DNA from 3 places in the Peribacillus sp. NPDC094092 genome. Region 2 is predicted to be linked to each of the others. Evidence: riboswitches for the same ligand, from Rfam matches in the RefSeq annotation. Region 2 holds a riboswitch; each other region holds the start of a gene.
The links. A riboswitch is a leader RNA that binds a small molecule or an ion and turns the genes downstream of it on or off. The one in region 2 is predicted to bind S-adenosylmethionine.

Region 1 (10,180 bases), 270 kb from region 2:
CGGAAAAGTTAAATGCGTGGTCCACCATGATGAAGAAAGCCAAAAGTATTCAATTGATTTAATCGGGAACGCAACCTATGAATTCAAAGTATTGTTTGAAATAGACTTAGATCAGCCTGAAAAATTTAAAATTCTTGAGAAAGAGGATTTTGAATTGGAAACAAGCTTATATTCCAAGCTTCAGGATGAAGTTCAAAGTTATTTGAAAACAAAAGTATAAAGAAATTATCAGACTGCAGGCAAACTCGAAGAAAAGCGAGGTTGCCTGCAGTTTTCTCATTAAAAAACCTCCAGTGAAGTCACGGGACACCTGCTTAGGTCCCAGGAAGACCCAACAGGCGCAAAGAACGCCAGGGGAAAGCGAAGTACCCTGGAGAGGGAATCCACGATCATTTTATACGCCCTAAGACCAATCAGTTGTTGGGCTTTTTTTGTTTTAGGAACGACAATACTTCCAAAAAGGCTGGTCCGTTATCGACCATTCTGTAATCCATAAATGCACACCCTTCCCTTTTTATTCTGCTTGGTATGGTTTCAATCGTAAAGTCCTTTAACTGGAGACTTTCGTCCACTTCCTCCCAAAACAAAGGAGTGGCCACACCGGCGAAAGAATTTCCCCGCGGGGAATAAGGAAGGATGATGGTTTTTCCTTCACTATGCTGCACAAAGTCCAAATATAGCCGATTATGCCGATTTATTTTCATTCTTTCCGTTGTAAATTCATTAGGGTTGGAACTTGATAAGTAGTCACCGAGAAAGTCAGTGAATATGCGTGTCTCCTGATAAGTAAATCTGTCTTCAGGCAGTGGGATGTGAATTTGCAGTCCTTTGTTACCTGAAGTTTTTACAAAAGCTTTTATCCTTAATGATTCCATCACCTTTTTTATTTCCTGTGCGGCCTTAATCGCTAAGGAGAAAAATTCGATGGAAGGGGGATCCAAGTCCAGGACGATTTCGTCTGGTCGTGTTTTACCCGCTTTCTGAAATGGAGCATGGAATTCCAATGCAAGTTGATTGCCAAACCAAAGAAGCGTTTCAATATCGTTACATAGCATATACTCGATATCCTCATTAATGAACGTTTTTATAAAGGTCGGGGCATAATCAGGTTTGTTTTTCTGGAAAAACCTTTCTTTATCCAAAGTGCCATGAGGATAGCGGATCGTCGTAAGCAGTTTATCCTTCAAGAAGGGTAGGAAGAAAGCTGAAACCTCCCGTAAATAATGAAGGTATTCAACTTTTACCACCTTTTCATCTCCTGTTATCCAAAGCGGTTTATCCCTGGAAGTTATTTGTACAGTATCTGGAAATGTATATTGACCTAGCACGAATTTCTCCCAAGTACATTCTTCGGGAGCCGTTTGTAAAAGCCATTGTGAAAACTGTGGCTCACGTAATTCATTTTCCTCATACACATGTAAAAATTGAACTTCGATGCAAATGGATGGATGGATATAAAAAAATTGTGCGTCTTCGTCTGATGCATTTTGTTTGATCAGTTCATGCAATATCCTTTTATCTTGAGCACTCAGTCCATTTTTAACACTACCGATTTTGATTACGGCACCTTCTTTGAAAACTGCGAGGGAAACGTAACCATTTTCTTTGTGCAAGGCTGTAATGAAACAGGCAACGGTCTTCCAATTTTTCACCTTGATCCATGAGGTAGTACGTTTCCCTTCTTGCCAAGTACCACGAATTTCCTTGGCGACAACCCCTTCGCCATCTAATAGGATGACCTTATTCAAGGCAGTATCCAATACGTCAAAACTCTCTATTAATTGTATCAATGCCTTATCATTGGGATCAGGGGGCATAGGAAAGCCAAAATTCCCCCCCATATTCAACATCAATTCCCTTCGTTCTTCCATAGGTTTAGCTCCTACATTTCTTCCTCTGATGCTAAGAAGGTCAAACGCTATGAACCGGCAAGGGGAAATACGGGCTTTTTCTGAAATTAAGGATTGTTTCCCAAGACGGCCTCGCCACTGTATTTGAAAAAAATCGGCTTTCGCCTGATTGGTAAGCCAGACCAATTCTCCATCTAACTGAAGCGGAAGATAATCTTCCAGGTCCAGAGCTTTGATGTAAGCAGTGATTTCCGGGAATTGTGGTGATAATTCCTTTTCATTCCGGCTCGAAATGCTTATTGTATCGGAGTCTATCGTTAAAATAGCCCTAAACCCGTCATATTTGACTTCATAACGCCAATCCTTGGAGTTGGGGGCTTCGGGGTAATAGGTTGGCAGCATCGGTTTCATTTTTGTATTTACCTCCGCAAATAATTGATTAACATTATTTTGCCAAAAAAGCGAAGTGTTAGAGTTGGCAATTGTTTTTTCGGTTTTTTTTGATCAAAGGGGAATAATAAAATTGTTCTTCTCTTTTAAAAATAAGTTATGAGGTGACGAATATGCATACGATGTGGAAGGGGAGCATATCATTCGGTTTGGTGAACATTCCGATCAAACTTCATGCTGCAACGGAGGATAAGGATATTTCTTTGAGGACGTTGCATAAGGAATGTCATTCACCGATTAAATATGAAAAGGTTTGTCCGGTATGCCAGAAAGAAGTGGGGAAGGATGATATAGTCCGCGCTTTTGAGTATACAAAGGGAAAGTACGTTGTATTGGATGACAATGAACTAGAACAACTGAAAAAACAAAACGAAGAAAAAGCCGTGGAAATCGTGGATTTCGTTAAAATCGAAGAAATAGATCCCATTTATTTTAACCGGAGTTATTACATGTCCCCTAATGACGGAGGGATAAAAGCTTATTCCCTTTTGAGGCAGGCCCTCAAGGAGTCGAATAAGGTAGGGTTAGCGAAAATCATCATTCGCTCTAAAGAACAAATGGCGGTAATCCGCGTCGTTGATAATACCTTGGTGATGGAAACGATTCATTATCCGGATGAAGTCCGCTCCACAGCAGATGTTCCGAATATCCCTGCCAATGATACCATTGTAAAAAAAGAAATCGATACTGCCGTATTACTGATAGATCAATTAACGACTACATTCGATCCGACAAAATACACCGATGACTATCGAACCGCGTTACTTGAATTGATTGAATCAAAGAAAGCTGGGCAGACGACGATTGCAGCCAAAACAAAAGAACCAGTTTCCAACAATGTAACCGATTTAATGGAGGCCTTACAGGCATCCATTGACCGTACGAAACATGATGAACCGGAAATGAAAAAGACGACCCGAAAGAAAGTGGCACCGAAAAAAAAGAAACAAGCTTAAACAGGAAGCTGAGCGGAAGACGAATGATGTCGCTCGGCTTTCTGCTTGTTTTAGCAAGGGATTTGCCTTCAAATAAGGTAATGATAGTGAATGAACAGCAAATGAAATACATAGGTAAGGAAAATGCAAATATGTAAGTGGATCACGATGTAAGGGGCAGAATGGATTTATAAGAAAATGATGGTTGAAAATGAAGGCAAAAAAATTCGCTCCCTAAAGAGCGACAATGAGGAATTCAATCGTGAAAATCAACATATAGGCGAACGGTTGTAGTTTTCGACTATATATTGTGTTCATATTCTACCATATTTAATTCTGAAATAGCAACAAAATTACTGAAACAACCCTATGAATTTTTCTGGAAATCAATGATATTTTGCCCACTTAACTGCGCATATGGCTATTGCATTTTCATATCCTTATAAAAAACTACAGAATAAAATGGATTTTTAGTATAATTTATACATACAGGATGGTATAAATTAAATAAGAATGGAAGATGCAAAATGGAAAATGGGAAAATCAAAGCACTTCATGCCGGGAAGCCAAAGCATGAAATTTTTTCGAATATCGATATCTTTTCAGCAATGGATAAACAAGCACAGGATAATGTGACAGTGACTAAATCAGGTATAATTGGTGATGGGGTAGGTAATGTAAAGTTCCATGGAGGTCCTGATCGCGCTTTGTGCTTTTACCCCATTGAGCATTATACATTATGGAATGAAAAATTCTCTAAAAAGCTGGAAATCCCTGCATTCGGTGAAAATTTAACCATAGCGGGGATGAGGGAAGAAACAACGTATATCGGCGATATTTATCAAATAGGCGAAGTGATTGTACAAATTAACCAGGGGAGGATACCTTGTTCGACCATTTCCCACTTCAATCAAGAACCTAAGTTTTTGGAACTCGTGTTGAAAACGAGTTTCACTGGTTATTTTGCAAGAGTACTTCAAGAAGGAACGATAAATAAACAAAACGAGATTGTGCTGATAGATCGTTTGCAAGAAAAGATTTCAGTTCATTATGCAGCAGAGGTAATCCTTCATAAACGAGATGGGCTGGAAGGCGCAAAGGCTTTACTTACACTAGACTCGTTAGCGGAAGACTGGAAACAAAGGATCTTGAAGAGGGTTCAAGCTGCAAAAGATTGAATGATTTTTGCAAAAGTGAAAAAAATGTCGATCAGGTATTGAAATTGACAGATTATTAATGTAAATTAAGTATAATCAAATTTTGAAATCTTGTGAAAATTATATAAATGGATCTTATCGAGAGAGGTGGAGGGACTGGCCCGAAGAAACCTCAGCAACCAGCTTAGGCAAAGGTGCTAAATCCAGCAAGCAGAGCTTGATAGATGAGGAGAATGTTTCAAAAAACCTTCTTCTTTGAGAAGGTTTTTTTCCTTTTCTCTCATACTCATAGAATACGACAAAAACAGGATTGTTTTTGAGAGAGGATGTAATGATGAATTTTCGTAAAGACGTGAAAGAAAGAATACTGGTTGGGGAAGGGGCAATGGGGACCTTATTGTATTCAAATGGCATCGATCAATGTTATGAGGAATTAAACTGCACGGACCCAAATCAAATAGAATCCATCCACCGTGCCTATCTGGAAGCTGGTGCAGATATCCTTCAATCGAATACATACGGAGCCAATTTCAATAAATTGAAACGGTATGGACTTGAGGATGAGGTAAGCAGAATCAATCGCCAGGGAGTCATTCTTGCTAAAAAAGCGGCGAAAGGAAAGGCATACGTCTTCGGTACCATCGGGGCACAACGCAGCATCAGGAAATCGGACTTAAGCATGGAAGAGATAAAACGGGGTTTTCGGGAACAGCTATACAGTCTTTTGATGGAAAACCCTGATGGGATTCTATTGGAAACATTTTATGACCTGGAAGAACTGGAAACCGTCCTGCAAATCGTAAAAAATGAAACTGGACTGCCGATCATCGCAAATGTTTCGATGCATGAACTGGGAAATCTCCAAAATGGAATCCATTTAAATGAAGCCTTTCTAAAACTTGAGCAATTGGGTGCGGATGTGGTTGGGGTGAATTGCCGTCTCGGTCCACATCATATGATTCGGGCCTTGGAAGAAGTGAGTTTGCCAAAGCACGCATCAATTGCCATCTACCCAAATGCCAGCCTCCCGGATTATGTGGATGGAAGGCTCGTCTATAAGGCTGTGCCGGAGTACTTCGGTTCAAGTGCCCTAGAACTTCGTGAGCAGGGTGCCGCAATCATAGGAGGGTGCTGTGGAACGACTCCGCTGCATATTCAAGCCGTAAAGAATGCGATTGGAAGTTTGGCTCCTGTGAAAGAGAAATTCACGAAATCCCGTGAAATAGAAATAATTGAAGTGAATGATAGAGAATTGGAACGTCCCCTGTTCGAAAAGGCCAAAACTGAAAGGACGATTCTAGTTGAACTTGATCCACCGAAAAAGTTAGGTATAGAGAGCTTCATGACTGGTGCCGAGGCTTTGAAAAAAGCCGGGGTCGATTCCATTACATTAGCGGATAATTCGCTCGCCTCACCAAGGATATCGAATGATGCACTTGCTAATTTACTGAAGAATCAATTGAATATAGAGCCGATGGTGCATATAACATGCCGTGATCGAAATTTGATTGGCCTGCAGTCGCATTTAATGGGCCTGCAGACGGTGGGGCTGAACGAAATATTGATCATCACCGGAGACCCTTCGAAAATTGGGGATTTTCCGGGGGCCACTTCGGTTTATGATTTATCTTCCTTTGACCTAATAAGCATGGTCAAACAATTTAATGAAGGTCTTTCCTATTCCGGTCAAAGTTTGGGCCAAAGGGCAAATTTCAAAATTGCGGCAGCGTTTAATCCCAATGTGAAATATCTGGATAAAGCCGTACAGAGAATGGAAAAGAAGATTGCCTGCGGTGCTCAATCCTTCTTGACACAGCCAATCTATTCCGTTGATCAGATCGAGGAAGTATATGAAGCCACAAAACATTTAGAAACCCCAATTTTCATCGGTATCATGCCTTTGACAAGCACCAGGAACGCCGAATTCATCCATAATGAGATCCCGGGCATCAAATTGCCTGATAATGTTAGAAGGGCCATGGCGTTAGCGGGGGATGATCCTGTAAAGTCAAGGATTGAAGGAGTGAATATTGCGCGAGAACTAGTGGACGCGGCAAGGGAAAAATTCAAGGGCATATATTTAATCACTCCGTTCCTTCGGTATGAAATGACGGCGGAACTTACGAAATATATTAGAAAAGTCGATAGTAAACATACATCTGAGGTGGCAGTACATGAATAAAAAAGCGATTCAAGATCAGTTAAATTCTAAGATTCTCCTACTTGATGGGGCGATGGGAACCATGCTTCAAGCGGAGAATTTGACGGCGGATGATTTTGGCGGGGAACAATTCGAGGGCTGCAATGAGTATTTATCATTGACGCAACCGGAAATCATCCAATCCATTCATGAAAAATATTTAGCAGCGGGTGCAGACATCATTGAAACAAATACCTTCGGAGCGACCAGCATCGTTCTTGAGGAATACCAAATAAGCACTATCGCTTACAAGCTAAATAAGATTTCAGCTGAGCTTGCCGTTAAAGCTTGTGAAAAGTACTCCAATGATAAATGGCCAAGGTATGTAGCCGGCTCGATGGGCCCAACTACTAAAACGCTTTCCGTAACGGGCGGAACGACTTTTGATATTTTAACCGATTCTTATGAAGAACAGGCACTGGGCCTCTTGGATGGCGGGGTAGACTTGCTATTGGTGGAAACCTGTCAGGATATGCTTAATGTCAAGGCAGCCTTTTCTGGAATCAAAGCAGCCTTCGCTAAATCAGGAAAGGATGTGCCTGTCATCATATCAGGAACAATCGAACCGATGGGCACTACACTTGCTGGCCAATCCATAGAAGCTTTTTATTTATCGGTTGAACATATGAAACCCGTCGCCGTCGGCCTTAATTGTGCAACAGGGCCGGAATTCATGATAGACCATATCAGGACACTTGCAGATATATCAAATAGTGCCATCAGCTGTTATCCAAATGCGGGGCTCCCTGATGAAGAAGGCCACTATCATGAGTCACCTACTTCCCTGGCAGAGAAGATGAAGCAATTTGCTGAAAAGGGATGGGTCAATATCATTGGCGGATGTTGTGGGACGACACCAGAACATATTAAAGAACTTTCCAGGGTCCTCGAAGGAATGAAGCCCCGTACAATTACGGAAACTGCCCATGGTCATGCCGTATCGGGCATAGAGCCGCTCATTTATGATGATTCAATGCGGCCATTATTCGTAGGTGAAAGAACGAATGTTATCGGTTCCCGAAAATTCAAGGAGTTGATACGCGGCAAGCATTACGAGCCAGCTGCCGAAATTGCACGTACCCAGGTAAAAAAAGGCGCCCATGTCATTGATATCTGTCTTGCTGATCCTGATGGGGATGAGCTTGGTGATATGAAGGAATTTGTGGAAGAGGTCGTCAAAAAAGTGAAAGTCCCGCTGGTCATCGATACTACGGATGAAGCCGTACTTGAACAAGCACTGAAACATTCACAAGGAAAATCGATCATTAATTCCATTAACCTAGAAGATGGTGAAGAACGCTTTGAAAAAATAGTACCCTTAGTCCATCAATATGGTGCTGCCGTTGTCGTAGGAACCATTGATGAAACAGGGATGGCCGTCGATGCTGTACGGAAATTGGAAGTGGCTACACGTTCTGTGGATTTGCTCGTTAATAAGTATGGACTAAACAAAAGTGACATCATTTTTGATCCGCTTGTATTTCCTGTAGGCACAGGGGATGAACAATATATTGGATCTGCATTGGAAACGGTGAATGGCATAAAGGCGATTAAAGAAAAGTTTCCGGAATGCCTAACGATACTTGGCATTTCTAACGTTTCATTCGGTCTGCCAGCGAGGGGAAGGGAAATATTGAATGCAGTTTTCCTCTACCATTGTACAAAAGCGGGTCTCGATTATGCTATCGTGAATACAGAAAAACTTGAACGTTTCGCTATGATACCTGAAGAGGAAGTGAAATTGGCCGAGGCACTCCTGTTTGAGACATCAACCGAAACTTTAGCGATTTTTACCGAGTTTTATCGTGGGAAAAAAGCGGAGAAGAAGGATAATGGTGTGATCCTGCCATTGGATGAACGTTTAGGGAACTATATTATCGAAGGAACGAAAGAAGGATTGGTCGATGATTTAAATGAAGCGATTGAGCGCGGTGATACCCCATTGGAAATCATCAATGGACCATTGATGGATGGCATGAGTGAGGTGGGGAGACTGTTTAATGACAACCAACTTATTGTCGCAGAGGTGCTTCAGAGTGCCGAAGCGATGAAGGCCGCTGTATCCCACCTTGAACCGCTAATGGAAAGCTCTGAAGATAGTGCTAAGAAAGGGAAGATCCTTTTGGCGACTGTAAAGGGAGATGTGCATGATATCGGGAAAAACCTAGTGGATATCATCCTATCCAATAATGGCTATGAAGTGATTGACTTGGGAATAAAAGTCGCACCGCAGCAAATCATAGAAGAGGTTCGAAAACATGAGCCAACCATCATTGGCCTATCTGGGTTACTTGTCAAATCTGCACAGCAAATGGTTTTAACAGCACAGGATTTAAGGCAAGCGGGAATAGATACCCCAATTTTAGTTGGAGGGGCAGCATTATCCCGTAAATTCACCGATTTTAAAATATCACCTGAATACGAAGGGCCGGTTTTATATTCCAAAGATGCGATGGATGGTTTGGCTGTAACGAATATTTTACATGACTCTGACAAAAAATTGGTGTACTTGGAAGAGTTAGTCGAGAAACGAGAAAGAGCGAAAGCGAATGCCGCCATTGCTGCCACGATAGAAAAACCTGTTCGGAAGCAGTCCGCGGCTGCCCCTTTAAGCGATGCTCCTGTTCAAAAACCGCGTGACATCAAGCGTCACGTCTTGAAAAACTATCCATTGGATGTCATCCAACCGTATATTAATAGGCAAATGCTGATTGGTCATCATTTGGGGTTAAAAGGTAAAGTTTCCGAATTGCTTAAGCAAGGGAATGAAAAAGCGGTGCAGCTTAATGATCTCGTTGATGAATTGATTGAATTCCTAAAGACGGAACCGGATTATGGCTTGCATGCGGTTTATCAATTTTTCCCTGCTCAAAGTGAAGGAAATAAGCTATTGGTATACAACCCGGACAATCATAATGAGGTTTTGGAAACTTTCGACTTCCCCCGGCAAGATACGAACCCGCATCTTTGTTTAGCGGACTTTGCGAAACCAATCTCCTCCGGGCAAATGGATTATGTTGGTTTCTTCCTGGTCACTGCCGGAAAAGGGATCAGAAAATGGGCAGAAAAACTAAAACTTGAAGGTGATTTCTTGAAAAATCACGCCCTTCAATCACTAGCTCTCGAAACTGCTGAAGGTTTTGCGGAAAGAATTCATCAATTAATGCGGGATGATTTAGGTATAAGCGATCCGATTGAAATGTCCATGAAAGAGCGGTTTGCCGCTAAGTACACCGGGCAAAGGTTTTCATTTGGTTATCCTGCTTGTCCTAATCTGGAAGACCAGGCGAAGCTATTCCGCCTGTTACAACCTCAGGATATTGGCGTGGAATTGACAGAAGGATTCATGATGGAACCAGAGGCTTCCGTGTCAGCCATTGTTTTTGCACACCCTGAAGCCCGTTACTTTAATGTCGATCGATAACTCATTTAATTAAGGCAGCGGTATTTTTTACCGCTGTCTTATTGTGCATGAAACCCCTTAATTGGTACATCTTAATGGTCAAAAGGAAGGGGATGCAGCACCTATGAAGAATATCATGAAATTATTTCTTTCCATGGCGGGTTCTTTCATTATTATTTTGTTGG
Region 2 (10,180 bases):
TTTCATTTTGTTCAATATGACTGGAATATCATGTTTTGCATGTACAGCTGTTAGCAATAGAACTGGAATGGCAATGATTCTCGTCGCACCTTTTTGCACACATCGTTCGTAGGCTTCTTCAATCGTAGGAGTTTCCAATTCCAAGAAGCAATACTCTTGAATGGAATTGGGCTGCGCTTGCATACAAACTTTAATAAAATCAATGGCTTGGGCTGACGCTTCTTTAACCCGGCTTCCATGGCAAATATATAAAATGGCTTCCATTAAAAGGCCTCATTCGCCAACAAATTTTCAGTTTGTTTTCCTTCAAACCATTTGATTTTTTCTCGCAAATTAACAACATCGCCCACGACTATCATGCAAGGATTCGAAATCTGTTCGTTATTGGCGGTTTCAACTACATTAGCCAACGTACTGACAGCTGTTTTTTGCGTTTTTAATGTCCCCCAGTGAATAAGGGCTACCGGAGTCTCAGGACTTTTTCCATGCTCCAAAAGTTTTCCTTGAATATATGGCAGGTTTTTAACGCCCATGTAAATGGCTAATGTATCGATTCCTTTTGCAAGGGATTCCCATTGGATATTATCCTCTTCATCCTTTTTCCGATGACCGGTAACAATTGCAAATGATGAAGCGTGGTCCCTATGTGTAACTGGAATTCCCGCATAAGCTGTAGCGGCAATTCCAGCCGTAATTCCTGGTACGATTTCAAAGCTCACGCCACTTTTGGCAAGGGCTTCCGCTTCCTCCCCGCCTCTCCCAAAGACGAAAGGATCCCCGCCTTTCAACCGAGTGACTATTTTTCCCTTTTTTGCATATTTGACAAGGAATCGATTGATGGTATCCTGCTGCAACAAATGATAATCCGGCAGTTTACCGCAATTAATTAGCTCTACACCGTCTTTTGCATGATTCAATAGTTCTTTATTGACAAGTCGATCATATAAAATGACATCAGCTTCTTGGATGCATTTTAATCCTTTTAATGTAATTAAATCTGGATCTCCGGGACCGGCTCCTACTAGATATACTTTCCCCATTTTTGCAACCTGCCTTCCCTTAGAGAATTGTTTCGAATTCCGATAAAACGAAACCTGCTCCATTTTTAATTTTCCTTTTTTCATATAATGAGATGTCATCCACTTCGGGCAATTTCAAATAATGCTTTTCCAGTTCGATATCAACAAGTTCAAACGCCTTTTCATCTGAATCGGCAACAATGATGACATGGATTGGTTTTTCCTTGATAGTGACTTCAAAACGGTATAGATTCATGGAATACTTACCTTCCCCTATTAAACGGCCACTCCCGCTAATATATCATCAAGTTTACTTTGTAACTCGTCTACCCCTACCCTTTCCACAAAATCGAGAAAGGTTTCTGAAGGTAGTTTTGTTTCTTTGAAATATAGGATCATTTCTTTCAGAACATGATAGAGCTGCTCTGCTTCCACTTTTCCTTTAAGTTTTTCATTGAACTTCCCGCCCTCGTCCAGCGTTCCTCCAACGTATATTTCAAAAGCTTCGACCATCTTTTTGTCCTGGTTTTTCATTTTTATGCCTTGCAGCCCTATTTCGGCGATGGCTCTTTGACCGCAATTATTCGGACAACCGACCATGTGCATCCTTACAGGTACATCAAGATCTATTTCCTTGTCCAGTGATTCAGAAATGGTCCTCATTCGGTTTTTTGTTTCAACAAGCGCCAGGTTGCAATACTCGATGCCTGTACAAGAAACGGAATATCCAATGAATTTCTTTGGTTGATATGGAAATCTTTCAAAAATGGATTCCTGCTTTAATTCCTCAAGTTTTGCATCCGGCACATTTGGAATGATCAGATTTTGAGAATTACAGTTACGGATTTCACCAGTTCCATATTTTTTCGCAAGTTCGGCAAACTCGATCACTTCGTCTGGATTTAGACGACCAACTGGTATATTGACGCCAACATAGTTAAGACCATCTTGTTTTTGTTTATGGATGCCATAGAAATAACCTGCATTCCATCCCTTCACCGCACTATCTCCCTTTTCAGGTAGCGGTCCGGTGTATTCCAGCAATTTTTCCTTGAATTGTTCAGGACCCCAGTCAGCGACTAGGAATTTCAATCGCGAGCGATGACGCTTTTCACGGTAACCAAAGTCACGGAATATCGTCGTGATGGCTGCCGCTACTTCCACTGTTTTTTCAGGTAAAATGAATAAATCAAGTTCTTCTGCCAGCATCGGGACGGAGGAAAGCCCCCCGCCTACTTTCACGTGAAAACCAACTTCCGTTACTCCATCGATTTCTTTAGTTGCTGGATTGAATGAAACACAGTTGATTTCAGCATTTGAAGCATTCTGGATATTAGCACTGATGGACATTTTATATTTCCTCGGAAGGTTCGAATAGTCTTCGTTAAGGCGGAAATACTCAAATACATCATAAAGGACCTCGCGTGTATCAAAAAGTTCATCAGGATCGATGCCTGCCAATGCATTCCCGATGATATTACGTGTGATATCACCACAAGCACCAGCCGTAGTCAGTCCAACCTTTTCCAAACGATTTAAGATATCCGGGACTTGTTCGATAGTCAGCCAGTGGAATTGAATGGCTTGACGGGTTGTAATGTCATATACATCCCTCCCGTAATCTTTAGCGATGTTAGCTAGAGTTATTTGTTGATCATACGTCAGGATACCTCCAGGAATCACGACACGCATCATCCAGTAACCAGCTTCTTTTGGCCGTTGCAGGTATAGACCTGCCCACTTGAACATATCCCAATTCTCTTTAGGGATGGAATCAAAACCATTTGCTGCGTAATGTGGAATATCATCGAATATCTTCAATCCGTCTTTTTCCAATTTCCAGATTTCCGTTTTATTTTTAGCGATTAGTGGATTCTCCGACCAAAATTTCTCGTAAACCATTACTTTTCCTCCTTGATTAAATCGCTTTCTTTGCTGTCAAATAGCCGATAACCTGTTCAACGCACTCTTCAATGCTGTACTGGTCGGAATCTAAAATGATTTCCGGTTGTTCTGGTTCTTCATATGGAGAATCGATTCCGGTAAAATCTTTAATGATTCCTTTACGCGCTTTGTCATAAAGACCTTTTGGATCACGCACTTCGCACTCTTCGATAGGACACTTTATGTATACTTCAATAAACTCCCCTTCTTCGAGTAAATCACGTACAATCTGCCGATCTGCCCTGAACGGGGATATGAAGGCTGTCAATACGAACTGCCCACTATCCACGAATAACTTGGAAACCTCACCGATCCGCCTAATGTTCTCGGTTCGATCCTCTTCAGAAAAACCTAAATCATTATTTAAACCGTGACGGATATTATCACCATCCAAAACATAACTTCGAATATTTCGATTATATAACTCTTTAGCCACCGCATTCGCAATCGATGATTTTCCGGATCCCGAGAGCCCTGTAAACCATAACACTGTGCTTTCATGCCCGTTTTGCTTCCGGCGGAGCTCCTTGGTCAATGACGTTTCATGCCAAGTGACATTCGTACTTTTACTCATATAATAATCCCCCTCTTCTCGTGTCCCTTCCATTTATGTCCAATCAATTAAAAACTTCATTCTTTTTTAGACCTTCGATCAGCACCTCGATGACCTCTTTACGGCTAAAGGTAGCTGGAGGAATTTCTCCATTACGCAACATTTCCCTTACCTTCGTTCCAGACAGGATGACATGGTCTTCCTTGCCGTGCGGACAAGTTTTAGCGGAGGCCATATTGCCACATGCTTTACAGTAAAAACTATGCTCAAAGAATAATAACGTGATCCCTAACTCATCGGCGTTAAAATTCCCAAAGATTTTTTGGGCATCATATGTGCCATAATAATCGCCCACACCCGCATGATCACGTCCGACGATAAAATGGGTGCAACCATAATTTTTACGGACCATCGCATGGAAAATGGCTTCCCTAGGTCCTGCATAACGCATGGCAGCAGGGAAAACTGCAAGGGAGACGCGATCCTTAGGATAATATTTTTCAAGCAGCACTTTATAGCTTTCCATTCTTACATCTGCTGGAATGTCATCGGATTTAGTGGCACCTACGAGAGGATTTAAGAATAAGCCGTCGACAATCTCCAATGCTGTCTTTTGAATGTATTCATGTGCACGGTGTACAGGGTTCCTCGTTTGGAAACCGACAACTGTTTCCCATCCTTTTTCAGCAAAAGCTTTCCTTGTCTCGGCAGGGTCCAGATAATTAGCTTGAAATAGCGGACGTTCTATTCTCTTGATTAATTTTATTTCCCCGCCGACATATACATCACCGCGGTTATATAAATTTTTTACTCCGGGATGCTTCTCATCATCCGTTTGATATACTAATGTAGCTTCCAATTGCTTATCTGGAGTGTAAATATCGGAAACGGTGAGAACCCCGTAAGTTTCACCTTCATGTGTCAACGTTACTTCTTCACCTATAGTAAGGGTTGCTGCAGTTTCTTCAGTCAAAGGCAACGTAATCGGGATGCTCCATACATGCCCGCTGCTAAGCCTCATATCCTTGACCACTGCCTCATAGTCACTTTTTGTAAAGAATCCTTTAATCGGACTGTAGGCACCAGTGCCTATCAATTCAAGATCACTTAAAGCAATTTCATCGATTTCGATTGATTTTGTTATTTTACTAAAATCATATTTTGGTTCCCAAAGATCGATTAATGTTCCTCCGTGCGGTAAACTGATTGTCATGCTATTTTCCCCCTATGGTTTCTATTTATTTAAGATAAGTGTAATCCGCATTCCGTTTTTTGGGCTCCTTGCCAACGGCCTGAGCGTAAATCATCTGCATTGAATGCAGGTGCTGTACACGTTTTACATCCAATGCTCGGATATCCATTATCATGCAGGATATTATATGGAAGTCCGTTTTTGTGGGCGTAGCGCCAAACATCTTTCCATGTCCAATGTATGAGTGGACATATTTTAACTGACTTGAACTTATTATCCTTATTGATATACTCGGTCTTAGCCCTTGTTTCGGATTGCTCCCTCCGAAGTCCCGAAAGCCATGCTGTTGCCGTTGAAAGCACATCGGTAAGCGGAATGATTTTACGGATGTTACAGCATTTATTGGAATCACTAAGCCATAATTCATCCCCATATTCCTCTGCCTGTTCCTCAAGCGTCAAGGCAGGTTTCTTCATTTCAATCGAAAGCTTTGGATAGCGCTTTTTCACTTGCTCGATCAATTGGTAAGTCTCCTCAAAATGAACATCCGTATCAAGGAAAACAATTTTTGCCGAAGGGTTGACCTTCGCCAATAAATCCGTTAGCACGATGCCTTCGATACCAAAACTGCAAGCATAAATCAGTTTGTTTCCATAATGGTCATTCGCCCATTGCAATACTTCCAAAGCCCCTTTTGTGTCACTGTCTTCAGGAAATGCAGGGAATTCCCCTGTATTGAAATTTTCATAGTTTATTAATCCAGCCAACTTTTGTAGCCCCCTCTAAAAACTTGCTGTATCAGGTTAGAGTAACTGATGATCAATTCCCGTTTTAATCTTCCCCAGTTTATTTGATTCTAGGAAAAAAGAGACGAATCTAACCAATACTCTCTTTATATCAGTTAAACCCGCCTCTAGTTTTTCTAGTCAGCAGATACCTTATTTAATTCTTAATTTTTCATTTCTTTCCATTTGAATGATTTTACCATCCTGGACAATAAGTGTAATGGATCCATATTTCATTGAGTTAAGCATTTCTTGAAGTCGTTCAAATATTTCTTCAAGCTGATTCTCTTTATTCAAACCAGTTCCTCCTTTAAGAAAATCCGCGAATATTTTATTTTCAACGCTGATTAAATGAATTTCTAAGTTTTATATAATTCCATACAACCTTACATTGTTATGGTTTGCTTGCAATTTTTCCAAAAACAAAAATCTTTCCATGATGGAAAGATCCCAAGGTAAATATCATTACCTTATCTTCCAAAATGATCAACATTTTGTTGGAGGTAGCACCTTGCATCCATCATGCAGGTTGCTGGACTTCAAAGGGCCAATTCCCTCCGTCGCTCTGGATAAGTTTTATTATTTTAAATATTAACATATATTTAATCCTTGTCAATGGAGTTTTCTTATAAAATAACTTGGTTTAATATTATGGATGAACTGCTATTTTTATACACACTATTCAATTAATGATTTTTTGTTCATTTAAATACGAAAATAGACTCGTTTTTTTAGATAATGTCTCCAAAAAAATGAGTCTATTTTCATTATTGATGCCTGTAATTACTTTAAAAAACATTTTCTAGAATTCCAGTCCTTTTTTATTAAGGCTTACTTGAAGTCATTAATTTCTTAACTGTATCGCTTCTACAAATTCTTGAACTTGACTCTGGACGCGATCAATTAATTGCGAATCATTAATCGGATTTTCTGAATTCTGTTTATCTATTTCCTTATCAACAAAATAAATGCCCTGCAGCGGCTCGCCTTTCAATATTGAGATCAATGGTTTAAGCGCATAGTCAATCGCCAATAGATGCCTGTTACTTCCACCAATCATGATCGGCAGAACCGGCTTACCCTTAAAGGCACCTTCAGGCAGCAAATCAATCAAGGCTTTTAATACACCTGTATAGGAAGCCTTATAAACCGGTGAACCAATGATGATTCCTCTAGCTGCTTGAATTCGCTCTGAAAGTTTTAAGATATCTTCGCTATTATATTTCCCTTGGAATAAATCATCCGCTGAGAAATCCGTAATTGAGAAATAAGCTGTTGTGAATCCTTCTTTTTCAACTAATGATTGAATATGTTTTAATGAAATGTCCGTTCTTGATGGTATAGCCGGACTTCCTGATAAAATGACGATATCGCTCATTTAATACCCCTCCATTGTTCATGATTTCCAGATAAAATCTTCGTAAAGCATTTCGTCCAGTATGCATTTATCGTAATAGTCTGAAAAATATAAGTCAAATGTTACACTCTGGTTTAATGAATTCACAAGTTGACTTCATCGATCCTAAAAAATATAAAAAGGCCATATTTCCGGCTTGATGCTCATGCCTTCCAATATGACCTTTTCATTATGTATGATTTTGTTTACCATGAATGCCATATACCAAAAGTTGTGCAATGCTCTTAATTCGTTCCGCAGTAAAATATGGTTCCTTTTTTTGTTGATGGATCTCATAATGTGTCGATAATGCCAATGTAAAAGAAATGATTCCTACATTAAATAGGATAATGTCAGAGATATATTGTATCTCTCCGCTATCTATTCTCTTTTGTATTTCAATATGCTTGGCATTTGGCTTGAAAATCTGCTCTATATATTGCTTTGAAATATCTTGATCGAATTGTGTTTCCCTAAATAATATCGAAAACTGTTCTTTATTTTCAAGAATTTTTTTTATCATGGTGCAAACATGATTCTCCACTAGTTCGTCCGTGGGCAAATGGCTAGCCCCGTCTTCGGATTCGTCTTTTTCATTAGGGGTGATTGTAGCCAAAAGCAAATCTTTTTTGCTGTCAAAGTATTTGTAAATAGTAGCTTCGGAAACATTGCATGCAGAGGCAATTTCATTCGTCCTTGTCATGTCAAAACCTTTAGTGGCAAAAAGAGTCCGGGCTACATTTATGATTCGTTCTTTGGTTTGCTGCCCTTTTTTCAAAAATATCAACCTTCTTTTATAAAGATAAGACCGGTTTCACCAATCTATTTTCCATGATATCTCGATGGTATCAATCGGTCAATATTACCTTTGATTTATTAAAATTAATATTCCCATATATCATAAATGGAAAACATCGTCTGATCGGGACGATGTTTTCTTTATTAAAGAAAATCACTTAAAAGATGCATAGCCATCATCGACCATGACTACACTTCCATTGATCGCATCCGCTTCCTCTAACGATAATAGATAGACGGCATTTGCAATCGCTTCAGGCTTAATTAATTTACCGCGCATTTGACTTGCATTCAATTTATCAATGATACCCATATCTTTATAGCCTTGTATGATAGGCGTGTCGACCCCGCCTGGCGCAATGCCCACTACGCGTATTCCATAAGCACCCAATTCCAAGGCTGCTGTCTGTGTCATCATTCTTACAGCCCCTTTAGTCGCCTGATAGGCAAAAGTCCCATGGGAAGCTAAGTAGCCAAACACGGAAGCGGTATTTATAATGACGCCCTTGTTACCCAGCTCCTTCATTTTTCGGCCTGCTGCCATGATTCCAAAGGCAACTCCGTGCTGGTTCACTCCAATCGTTTTGAAGTAACCATCCATGTCTTGATCAAGGATCATACCGCCTGCACCAATGCCGGCATTATTAAACATAATATCGATCCTTCCGTATGTTTGCACTGCTTTATTGATTAACGATTCAACATCTTCCTGCTTAGAAACATCCGTTTTAACAAAAATGGCCTCTCCACCATCCGCTGTTATCTGTTCAACAGTTTCCTGTCCCATTTCTTCATTAAAATCCGCAACAACGACCTTGTCCCCTTTTGATGCGAATTTATTGCATGTTGCTCGGCCGATTCCACTTGCTCCTCCTGTGATAACTGCAACTCTTGCTGTCATATTCATTCCCCTTTCACCACTAAAAGTATGTAAGTAATTACTTACTTTTTTCATTATAAAAGTAAAGAATATGGAATTCAAGCAATATGTATTTATATAGTGTTAGGAGCATTCAAAAGTGAAGCTGTCCTTTTAATAGGACAGCTTCATTTGTTTAGCAGGTTTTTAATTCGGCTTTACTTATGGATGTCTTCACCATTTCAATGAAAAGTTGCAGAAAACGATTATCACCTGTTAATTCTGGATGAAACGCACTGACAAGAACATGGTCTTGTCTTGCAGCCACTACGTTCTCTTCATAAACTGCCAATACTTCTACACCTTCTCCAATTCCATCAGCAAATGGCGCCCGGATGAATACTGCCTTATAAGGGTCTTCCATTCCTTTGATTGATAGTTCAGCCTCGAAACTATCCCGTTGACGTCCAAACCCGTTCCTTTTCACGGAAATGTCCATTAGTCCAAGATATGCCTTCTCATCGCCAGTCAATTCATTGGCTGCCAATACCATCCCTGCACATGTACCGAAAATGGGTTTTTTACCTTCGAAGAAAGTTTTAATCGGTTCCATAAATCCATAACGATCCATTAGCTTCCTCATCGTAGTGCTTTCTCCGCCTGGAATGATCAAACCATCGATTTCCAGCAACTGCTCCGGTTTTTTTACGATAATTGCTTGTTCGCCGGCAGCTTTGATTTGGTTCAAGTGTTCTTCAACTGCTCCCTGTAATCCCAATACACCGATCGTTATCATATTACCATCCACGTTCCTGCATCCGTTCTGCAGGAGCTAGTTTGGAAATATCAATTCCTTTCATTGCACTGCCCAATTCTTTTGATAACCGGCCGATCAATTCATAATCGGTGAAATATGTAGTAGCTTGAACGATTGCCGATGCGAATTTTTCAGGATTCTCAGATTTAAAAATACCAGAACCCACGAAAACGCCATCTGCTCCCAATTCCATCATCAGTGCTGCATCTGCTGGAGTGGCAATTCCGCCAGCTGCAAAGTTAACTACAGGCAACTTACCTGTGCGTTTGATTTCTCTTAAAATTTCATAAGGGGCTCCAATGATTTTTGCCTCTGTCATTAATTCATCATCACTCATGATGCTCACTTTACGAATTTGAGACTGTACCTTTCTCATATGACGCACAGCTTCCACAATATTACCGGTACCTGGTTCTCCTTTTGTACGAAGCATTGATGCGCCTTCTCCAATACGGCGGGCAGCTTCGCCTAAATCACGGCATCCGCAAACGAAAGGTACGGTGAAATCACTTTTTAGAATATGGTATTCTTCATCAGCAGGAGTCAGCACTTCACTTTCATCGATATAATCCACTCCCATGGATTCAAGTACTCTTGATTCAACGATATGGCCAATCCTTGCTTTAGCCATGACCGGGATGGACACTGCATTCATTACTTCCTCGACAATTCGCGGATCTGCCATTCTGGCTACCCCGCCAGCCGCACGGATGTCGGAAGGAACCCTTTCTAATGCCATGACAGCGACAGCACCGGATGCTTCTGCGATTTTTGCTTGTTCAGCGTTAATGACATCCATAATAACGCCACCCTTTTG
Region 3 (10,180 bases), on a different contig from region 2:
GCCACCTTTCGATCGGGCAGATGCACCTGTGCCAAATCAAAACACTTTTTCTCTTGAGTCCAGTGCTGGTGAAGGTCTTGATTTATAGGGTGGAAGCGTCCGTTGAACATACGGGTCTTTACATAAAAGTCACTTTCAAGCGTGGAAGAAATGGCGATTAGTGCTTTAGTTGATAAGGGCTCATCCTCGTCCGACTCAATTAAGACCCCTGCCGTTTCATTTTCCCAGACAATTGTTGCGTCAGATGGAACGAAAGAGAGGAAGGCATCTTCAAAATCGGAGTTGGAAAAATCAGCATGGGTCAGCTTGAAATGAAGAAATCGAACATTCTCCCAGCTCGTTAAAGGCAATGGTGCATTCGGTTCGGATAAAAAAGTTTTCCATGATGGGTCTGGATGTGCATTGAGGTTATTTGGGTTTATGGAAGGAGCAAAAAGCAGTTCCAATAAACGGATTTCTTCGGCTGTGATTTCTGAACGGGGAATGCCAAGTGAACTTCTTGAGTCTTCGAACCAAACATAATCAGAAATTTCATCAGTATCCATTTTATTGGTAATGGCGTTCGGGAATTTTTGTTTAAGTCTTTCAAGCATCGTTTCCACCTTCTTTCTTCCTTTCCATATCATTATAGCGAAAAAGAATAAAGTTCAAAAGAATAGAGATTGCTAGTTTTTCCGAGAAGGGACAATCAAAGAAAAATTGCAAGTTATTAATTTTAGGAAAGGGTATTGCGTATGATTTATGGATATCGTTAAAAAGGAGGGAATCTTATGAACATTTTAATATTGGGTGGTACACGGTTTTTAGGCAGGTATTTAGCACAAGCTGCGATAGAGAAAAGGCATGAAGTTACACTTTTTAATCGTGGAACCGATCCTTATGTTTTCCCCGAAATAGAACAGTTAAGAGGAGACCGGGACGGGAATCTTGAAATGTTGAAAGGAAGAAAATGGGATGCAGTCATTGACACATCGGGCTTTATCCCCCGAACTGTATCGAAATCTTGCAGATTGCTTAATCAAGTTAAACATTATACATATATTTCAAGCATCTCAGTTTATAGTGATCTAATTGAACCAGGCATTGATGAAAATGGAAAGGTTCATACACTAAATGAAGATAAAGCAGAAGAGCTCACCCGCGGAACTGCTGGACCGATATACGGTGAATATTATGGACCGTTAAAATCATTAAGTGAAAAAGCAGCTGAAAAAGAACTGCCGGGGAAAGTCTTGTCCATTCGTGCTGGGCAAATAGTAGGTCCATATGATTACACTGACCGATTGCCGTACTGGTTTAAAAGAATAGCGGAAGGGGGAGAAACTTTAACTCCTGGACGCCCTGGACGTCCAATCCAAGTTATTGATGCAAGGGACTTGGCTCAATGGATCATTCAAATGATAGAAAATAATATGACAGGTACATATAACGCCGTTGGGCCGGATTACACACTTACTATGGGGCAATTACTTGAAGGCTGTAAAAAGGTAACAGGAAGTAATGCTGATTTTACATGGGTATCTGAAAAGTTTTTAAATGACAATAAAGTAGAGCCCTGGAGAGAGATGCCTCTATGGATACCAGAAGAATTCCCTTTACCGGGAGCTAAGGAACCTTTGAATGGGTTTTTGGCTGTCGATAACAATAAAGCCATCAATAACGGACTGATATTCCGTCCCATTTCAGAAACTCTCGAAGATATATGGAATTGGGAAAAGGGCCGTTCGGAATCTGCCGATAGAAAAGCAGGTATCCACAGACAACATGAAAGTGATCTCCTTGATTTATGGAAGCAGACAGTTGGTTGAACCTTCATTTTTACTATACTGAAGGATTGATGGCACATAAGCGTGCTTGGCGAAAAGGAGATTTAAACGAACAACTTAAAGGAATTAAAAAAAGCGATGGACTAAAAACCCCATCGCTTTTTTAGTCCATGGATATGCTTGCGGTTTCGTAAGGATTTTAAGGTTTTCCATAACGGCCGCCCCTTAGTCCTTAATGAAAGGCCTGCTCCCAATAAAAGGGAAGCAGGCCTCGATTATTTGATCAATTCATCCAGTCTGGTTTTCCGAATCCGGCAAATTTGTCATCGATGACTTTTTCGAACTGGTCGGATTCCACTACTGATTTAATATCCTTTGCAAATTTAGAGTCTACATCTTCTGTATTTACTGTAACAACGTTTCGATACATATCCGGCATTTTTTCTAAAACAAGGGCATCCTGGAGGTCCATTTTCGCTGCAAGAGCGAAGTTGCCAGGGACCGCAGATAGGTCAACACTGTCTGTTGCCCGGGGCAATTGAGCGGATTCCAATGGTTTGATTTGGATGTTTTTTGGATTTTTCGTTACATCCTTTTCAGATATTTTTAAAGGATCGACATCTGAATCGACTTCAATCAACCCTTCATCAACCAGCACTTTAAGTGCACGTGCGAGGTTAACAGGATCATTGGGCACTGCAAGGGATGTACCGTCTTTAATTTCTTTCAATGATTTATACTTGTTCGAATATATGCCCATTGGTGCTGTAGGAACTATGATAAGGTCGGAAAGCTTTAAATCATTTTCTTTAGCGAAGTTATCCATATACACTTTATGCTGGAAGAGGTTGGCGTCGATCGAATGGTTGCCAAGTGACTTATTCGGCTGGATATAGTCGGTGAATTCGACGATCTCTATTTTGTAACCGAGGTCTTCCAGGCCTGGTTTGATGGCCTCTTTAACCATATCGGCATAAGGCCCGGTAGTCGCCCCGATCTTCAATTCTTTTTTATCTTCAGGTTTTGGGGATGCATCATCGCTCCCGCATGCTGTCAAGCCAAGGGCAAGTGCACAGACTGATAATAACGAAGCTATTTTCTTCATTTGAAACTCCTCCTGTGTAATGAAATGTATTGAATCATTGAAAAATGATTGATTCCTAACGTTTGTTAACTATGTATGAGGCTTTGTCACCAACCATTTGAATGATTTGCACAAGGCAGATCAAGACGACGATCGTCGTGATCATGACTGTGTTGTCATAACGGTAATAACCGTACCGGATGGCCAGGTCGCCAATTCCGCCTCCGCCGATGGTCCCTGCCATTGCTGAGTAACCGATAAGCGAAATGGTCGTTAATGTCAGTCCTTGAATGATTCCCGGCTTTGCCTCAGGAAGAAGTACATCCTTAATGATCATCCATGGAGTGGCACCTACGGCAATTGCAGCCTCAATCACTCCTCTGTCTATTTCACGTAATGCCGTTTCAACGATTCTTGCAAAAAAAGGTATGGCAGACACCGACAGGGATACAGAAGCCGCTCTCGGCCCTATTGTCGATCCTGTTAGAAGATCCGTTAAAGGAAGGAGGGCTACCAAGAGAATGATGAAAGGGATTGAACGGACAATATTGACTGCAAATCCTAGAGAACGATTCACGATACTATTTTCAAAAAATAAATTCCTTGTTGTCGTAAACAGCAATACTCCAAGCGGTAAACCGATCAGCAGGGCTACTGCAAGGGAAACGCCGACCATATAAATCGTTTCAAGAAAGGCTTTATTAAGGTCAGGTAAAATATTGACGATGGAATCAAGCAGTGACATGTTTTAACACCTCCACAGAACTGGAACGATTTTTTATATATTGCAATGCCGAGTGAATGTGAGCGGCATCGCCTATTAACTCGATGATTAAAACGCCTAAGGGGACATCCTGGATATACTCAATTTTACCGTGTAAGATATTCCCCTTTACTGAATGGGTTTGGAGAGTATCCGAGAGGATCGACTCACCGGCGGTTTTCCCTTCGAATTGAATTTTAATGATCGTACCGATACTTTCTTCAATCAAGTGCGGAGGGAGTTCGAAATCCAGAACACTGCTAATGAATTGCTTCGTTAACTCCTGCTTAGGCTGTGAAAATATTTCATAAACGGGACCTTCTTCAATCACACGGCCATCCTGCATGACGGCGACACGGTGGCATAGTTCTTTGACCACTTCCATTTCATGTGTAATTAACACGATGGTGATGCCAAGCTTACTGCTTATCTTTTTCAATAATTGTAAAATCGCTTTTGTAGTTGTTGGATCAAGGGCTGAAGTCGCTTCATCACATAATAGTACAGTGGGGTCATTTGCTAAGGCACGGGCTATGCCTACCCGTTGCTTCTGTCCACCGCTAAGCTGCGCCGGATACACGTCTTTCTTATCGCTGAGCCCTACGATTTCCAACAATTCCAATACACGTGACCTGATGGCATCCTTCGACCTATGCGCGGCCTTTAAGGCGAAAGCCACATTTTCATATACGGTTTTTGAACTGACCAGTGAAAAGTGTTGGAATATCATTCCGATTTTTTGGCGTTGTTTACGAAGCTCTTTACTTGATAAAGAGGTTAAATCAATGCCGTCGATGATGATATTTCCACCTGTCGGACGTTCAAGCAAATTTAAGCAGCGGAGTAATGAGCTTTTTCCAGCTCCACTGTAGCCGACAATTCCATACACTTCGCCAGTTTGAATGGTCAAAGATACGTTATCCACTCCGATAACTCGGTTTTTCTTCGAGACGTATTCCTTTCGGACTGAACGGATTTCAATCATGAGCTTTCCCCCTTAAACATTAAAAAACTGCCCCTATCATTCAGAAAGAGGCAGCGAAATTATATCTCGTCTTATCTTTCAGAATGCAATCATCATTCTGCAGGAAGTGGCACCGTTCCCTAAGGGCGGTTGCCGGACATCACAGGGCCTGATCCCTCCGTCACTCTTGATAAGCAAATTATTATTTTAGAATATTTAGAGTTTTTTAATATAATCTATATTATTTGTAAAATTCGACAATGTCAATCGTTTCCGTCATTTTGGAATGAATTTTATTAATGAAATTTAGTGCGGTCCATTAAAATGATTCGGAAAAAAGGACTATTAAGCAATAATCCAGCATTTACGTCCAGGTCAATTATTCCAAAATTTCCTTGTCAAAAAGAAGAAGTGGTAATACATTTATTATAATAAAGTTAAAAAAAGGAAGATAAAAACTATTTTTGTGTAATGATGGGGAGGCAATCGAATGATAGAGATTAACACGATAAATGATGTGGTTTGTGTGAACGGGACTCCTGGCGGGAATAAATCGGGGATGAATGTTTATGTCTTTTTAACGGATGGTCTATTGATAGATACTGGCGCACAGATTTTATTGGAGGAGCTTATTCCATTCTATGAGTCCGAAGACTTCGACTCAGTTGCCCTGACTCACTATCATGAAGACCATACAGGTGGCGCCGCATGGATACAGGAACATAAAAAGGTCCCGCTATTCATTCACCCGATGTCGGTTGAAGTTTGTGCAAAGGATGCTGTATACCCTGAATACCGGAAAATTTTCTGGGGAAGGAGAGACGCCTTTAATGCTCAGCCGGTAGGGAAGGCCATTCATTCCCGTACCCAAACGTGGGAGCCGATTTTTACCCCTGGTCATGCAAAGGACCATATGGTGTATCTGAATCACAATAATGGCATGCTCTTTTCAGGTGACCTTTTCGTAACACCAAAAACAAAGCTTGTCTTACGGGAAGAGTCTGTCCCGGTCATCATCGATTCCATAAAAAGATTACTACAATATGACTTCGGTGAAGTATTTTGCTGCCATGCTGGGCATGTCCCTGATGGGAAGGACTTGTTTCGGAAAAAGCTTGATTATTTGGAAAACCTCCAAGGAGAAATTTTACGTTTGCATTCTCAAGGGCTGACCGTTCATGAAATACAGCAGGTCGTTTTACCGAATCGCTATCCCCTGATCGAGATATCTGGGCATGAATGGGATTCAGAGCATATCATTACATCGATATTAAACGAAAATATGTTAAATGCTAGGGGGAATGGAGGGATTTGAATGTTATCCGTTTAACTGTCTGGCTGGATGTTTTCTATTTGTCACTAGAACAACCTCCACCCAGGAAGTTGTTTTTAATTGATTACTTATAAAAGACGGACTTTTATAGGGGGAACGCAGTGCAAGCGGGAAGTAATAAATAAAGGAGAGCTCTCCGTAAGAGAGCCCAAATATTTATTTATTTATTTATTTATTTATTTATTTATTTATTCTCATTGGGATCTGTTTCATCATAAAAATCATGTGCTTCTTCGATGTTCTGAAGGTTAGCGACTTCATACACATTTCCGCCCGCCATTCCTTCATTGATGATACGGTCGATATCCAGGTAAACGGAGTCCTTGCCGTCATATTCGGTATCCTTCAAAAATGTCATTTTTTCTTTATCCAAAATTAATCCCTCCTAGCCTTTTCTTTAGTTTAGGCAAAGGAGTTATTTTTATTCCGTTTAAGGATTTCATGAATGTAAAGAGGGTTCATTCATATACATGGAAGATCATTAAATCATGTATCATGCTTTTGAGCTTGGTTTCATCTGTTTCGGAGGGCGGGTTGGCTGTCCACTCGATGGATCCATCTTTATGATACAAGGCTTGGACTGCCTGTTTGTTGAAATAAAAGGAAATTCTCCATCCTGGCAGATTCTTATGTAATGGTGCCCATTGAAAATGAGTGATCATATGTATTACCTCCATATATACAGTTTCTCATTTAATTATAATGGAAAACGGCAGCTGGAGGTGTTATTTTATTGTCAGGTTGGGAAAAGTTAATTCAATGAAAAGGTTTTTTAAATGCAAAAGCCGGTTTGTTTCAATTTCCACCTCATCGAATTGCATGGGCTTTGAGTTCACTTCATAAATGAAGAGCGAGCCTGATTCGTCTTCCCCTATATCTATGGAAAACTCTCCGAGAAACCCGATTTTTTTCGATAGTATCTCGCCGCATTTTTGGGCGATATTCGCTAATTGTAGATTCAGGCTTCTTGATTGCAGGTCTTGATAAGGAAAAAGCTTACCCCCTCGGGGAGTGTGGGTGGTGATTTCCTGAGTTTGTGACATCCTTACCGCTTTGCCGGTCACTTTATAAAAACCTTTTTCGTAATGGACGAGAATCCGGTAATCATAACGATGTCCAAAAAGTTTTTTTGGCCTGATCGCCTGTTGAGCAAGATAGCTCCTTTTTAATAAATCCCTTTTTTTTGTTTCCCAGAATGTTGCGAAATCCGGGAAGGATTCACTATGCTTCAAGCTATGGAACAATAGTGTGCCATCATCATTTTTGATTATGGTATAAATGCCCCTCCCTTGGCTTCCTTTGCAGGGTTTAAGGTATATATGCCTGTAGGTCTCCAGGAATGAAAAAAGGCAATCACTGTTCCGTAAGAACATTGTGGATGGAAGGTGATTTGTGAGGAATCCATCTTCATTTAATGCCTCGAACATCACATACTTATCTATAAAACAGGGGTTGAATAGATTCATTCGGTAATCTTTAAAGTGTGTGATAAGCTGTTGGAATTCATCTGACGCCTCATAGCCCCTCGAAGGGATACGGTTATATACGATGTCAGGGTAGGGCACATTACATTCAATCCACTTATTTGAAATAGAGGAAAAAACATAACCTCTCAACGAATCGGAATGAAGGGCTTTTCCTGTGAATACATACGTCAATATTCCATGTTTTAATAAATATAATGAAAGGTCCCGAAAAAGGGTCAGGTTTCCACCCAAACCTGAGTCCTTTTTGGGATTGGAAACAGTTAAAATCCCGACGGCGAGCATCCGGTTACCCGGAAATATTGTGATTGGAATTAGGGGTTGATTCGAATGGTCCTTTTTATAGCTGATTTCCTCTTCGGCAGAGCCGGCGAAAAGTTCAGCATTCTCATGATTGTGGTGCCAATTTTCAGTGGGGATATCGTAAAAAATGTTCATCGCGGCACACTGATTGATTTCGTGATCGTTTGTTCCGTAAGATAAATGGCATAATCAAGGCTTAGCTTTCTGGTCAGCAATTCGAAATCCTTGAGTTTTGGGTGTGCGAATATGGAGCGTCCAGGTTTGGAATTGGCTTCAAACATCCAAACCTGCCCTTTTTTATCCAATCCAAAATCAAATCCTATTTCTGCAATGATGCCGTCCAAATTCTTTTCTATACTGTCACTTAAAATCAGAGCGGCTTCAGATAGCTTTCGTTCGACTTCTTTCGCCTCATCGTCATCTTCAAACAGTTCGGCAACCGTTTTGATGACACCCCCGCTTTTAATATGGGTCGTGACGCTGCCGGCGCCGGCAATTTTTGCGGCGATCGCGGTTACCTGCCATTTTCCATTACTGTCCTTGTTCGTATGGACCCGGAAATCCACTGGACGTTTTTCATATCGAATTAAGGGGATGCCCTGCTGCACGATAAGATTCTCAAGCGGTCGGTCGTGAAAAATATGTTTGACGATGGATTCCAATGTGGGAAACTTTTGCAGTTTATTTTCTTTTGCTTCATTTGTATAGCGACAATAGTAAACATTCTCATGCTTATCATAAAGAATTTGGTGAATCCCTAGACCGAGGCTGCCGTGAATGGGCTTTATATAAACTTGCCGGTAATGGGAAAGAAGGGTCTCCACCACGGACATGGATTGAAATGGATAAGTTTCAGGCAAATAAGGAAGTGCCCGCTCATCTGCGCATAGCCTTTCATTTACATCCCATTTATTGAAAAATCCAGGATTATACCATGGTATGGTATATTTTTTTTGAAATTTCTGCTTCACTTCTTTAGGTCCATCGCGGTTTTCCGTCAACCGATTTGGGAGACGGTCATAGATGACATTAGGAAAAGGAAATTCATCAATGTGCCAGTGACCGTTATCAAACACATAGCCTTTGATTGTCTCCTCATCCCAATCGATTACATTCTCACCAAAAACAAAGGGGATACAGCCTGTGGTCCTGCTAAGCGATAGGAGCTTGGCGAAAAATTCCGATCTCTCCCCTAATGGTTTGTTTGAAAGGCCGGTGAAGCCTGAGGAAAATATTCCGACAAGCGGTCCGATATGGATGCTCTTTCCGTAAATGAATAAATGAAGGGGAATATCGGTATGATCGAATATTAGAGATTCCGCAAGACTTTCCGATAGGACGATAGACTGATTGACGGCTGGGTTTTGTTTGACGATGGCAGGACATGAATGCCGTCCGAAATAAATTAATTCAATCTCTGCCAAATCTCCAAGCTCTGAAGGGTAGTAGAGAATATTGCCAGGGATCGCGGCAATTTCGGCAGGATAAGTCTTTCTCACTTTCTATTCACCTGCTTTCTGAAGATGTTCGGCTAAATACTGGCTATATTGAAATGGTGCGCGATGAATATCTTTCATGGTCTCCGGCTGTAGTGCCTGAATGATTTTCCTTCCGGGCTTCGAGTTAATGTCCATGATCCATAACTGGCCTTTTTTATCGATGCCTAGATCAATCCCCAATTCGAATAATCTTTCAAAGACAGCTTCGGTTTCTACGGGCAGGGTGCGAAGGATATGCTGAATCTTTTGTTCGACAGCAATCGAAATCGTTTCCGGGTTTCTTTTGTTGAAAGTTTCCAATGAAATGGCTTCCCCGCCTGTGGCAAGATTTGAAGTAATTCCGTCTTTTTGTCCTGTACGAATTCCACGGCCTCGTTCCATCCATTGATTCTTCTCGTTTTTTTGAAGGAAAATCCGTAAATCGAAATGCTCGTTATTTTGGTTGCAAAGTTCCAAATATGGCTGGCAAAGGTAACGGTATCGATTTAATAAATGCTGCAGCCATTTGTTAAGCTGAGATGTGGAGGAGAATGGGCGGTCATATTTGGTTCCCTTTTTCGTCATCGATACCAAAGTGCCGTCTTCGGTTTTGGAAAGGAGATAGATTCCTGTACCGGCTGCACCAAATTCAGGTTTGATGATGATTTTATCCATACGTTCCAAATGACCGATAATATCTTCAGGTGTCGTCACTTGTACGGTCTCAGGGAAAAATGCCTGCAGGTGTGGATGGTTTTTTAGGATTTGGTACACTTCCCACTTACCAGGAAGGCCGAGCCCTAAGAAATTCGAGTTTTCCTTTAACCAATCGATTTTGTGCCGCGTTTCCGTTGACTCACGGATTAATCCGTGAAAACAGCGATCATATACAAAATCAGGTAAATCACAAGATGTGGCGATCCAAGTTTCATTCTCGGCATCAAAACGCTCGCCACGCACTTTTTTCAGGTCCATATCAATATTTTCGGGAGAGAATTTACAAAC

Region 1: another riboswitch for S-adenosylmethionine. It lies ahead of ACQKNS_RS20150 (bifunctional homocysteine S-methyltransferase/methylenetetrahydrofolate reductase); the one in region 2 lies ahead of ACQKNS_RS18965 (YezD family protein).
Region 3: another riboswitch for S-adenosylmethionine. It lies ahead of ACQKNS_RS07230 (methionine ABC transporter ATP-binding protein); the one in region 2 lies ahead of ACQKNS_RS18965 (YezD family protein).

Annotation. Positions count from the first base shown of each region.
Region 1 is NZ_JBNNUC010000004.1:365,858-376,037, reverse strand. Features, by position in the region: gene dapF (diaminopimelate epimerase) at 1-220, shown strand, start outside; gene ligD (DNA ligase D) at 414-2,261, opposite strand; gene ACQKNS_RS20160 (Ku protein) at 2,414-3,256, shown strand; gene ACQKNS_RS20155 (MOSC domain-containing protein) at 3,763-4,413, shown strand; SAM riboswitch class I at 4,525-4,623, shown strand; gene ACQKNS_RS20150 (bifunctional homocysteine S-methyltransferase/methylenetetrahydrofolate reductase) at 4,727-6,574, shown strand; gene metH (methionine synthase) at 6,567-10,016, shown strand; gene ACQKNS_RS20140 (polysaccharide deacetylase family protein) at 10,120-10,180, shown strand, end outside.
Region 2 is NZ_JBNNUC010000004.1:92,909-103,088, forward strand. Features, by position in the region: gene ACQKNS_RS18930 (sirohydrochlorin chelatase) at 1-264, opposite strand, end outside; gene cobA (uroporphyrinogen-III C-methyltransferase) at 264-1,040, opposite strand; gene ACQKNS_RS18940 (DUF3906 family protein) at 1,060-1,275, opposite strand; gene ACQKNS_RS18945 (nitrite/sulfite reductase) at 1,296-2,921, opposite strand; gene cysC (adenylyl-sulfate kinase) at 2,938-3,537, opposite strand; gene sat (sulfate adenylyltransferase) at 3,581-4,729, opposite strand; gene ACQKNS_RS18960 (phosphoadenylyl-sulfate reductase) at 4,759-5,463, opposite strand; gene ACQKNS_RS18965 (YezD family protein) at 5,647-5,790, opposite strand; SAM riboswitch class I at 5,961-6,069, opposite strand; gene ssuE (NADPH-dependent FMN reductase) at 6,338-6,871, opposite strand; gene ACQKNS_RS18975 (TetR/AcrR family transcriptional regulator) at 7,080-7,667, opposite strand; gene ACQKNS_RS18980 (SDR family NAD(P)-dependent oxidoreductase) at 7,842-8,588, opposite strand; gene pdxT (pyridoxal 5'-phosphate synthase glutaminase subunit PdxT) at 8,743-9,339, opposite strand; gene pdxS (pyridoxal 5'-phosphate synthase subunit PdxS) at 9,344-10,180, opposite strand, start outside.
Region 3 is NZ_JBNNUC010000001.1:1,496,713-1,506,892, reverse strand. Features, by position in the region: gene ACQKNS_RS07250 (PucR family transcriptional regulator) at 1-593, opposite strand, end outside; gene ACQKNS_RS07245 (NAD-dependent dehydratase) at 771-1,808, shown strand; gene ACQKNS_RS07240 (MetQ/NlpA family ABC transporter substrate-binding protein) at 2,050-2,871, opposite strand; gene ACQKNS_RS07235 (methionine ABC transporter permease) at 2,927-3,595, opposite strand; gene ACQKNS_RS07230 (methionine ABC transporter ATP-binding protein) at 3,582-4,598, opposite strand; SAM riboswitch class I at 4,667-4,774, opposite strand; gene ACQKNS_RS07225 (MBL fold metallo-hydrolase) at 5,068-5,892, shown strand; gene ACQKNS_RS07220 (hypothetical protein) at 6,095-6,283, opposite strand; gene ACQKNS_RS07215 (YheE family protein) at 6,369-6,572, opposite strand; gene ACQKNS_RS07210 (YheC/YheD family protein) at 6,636-7,832, opposite strand; gene ACQKNS_RS07205 (YheC/YheD family protein) at 7,829-9,196, opposite strand; gene ACQKNS_RS07200 (YheC/YheD family protein) at 9,200-10,180, opposite strand, start outside.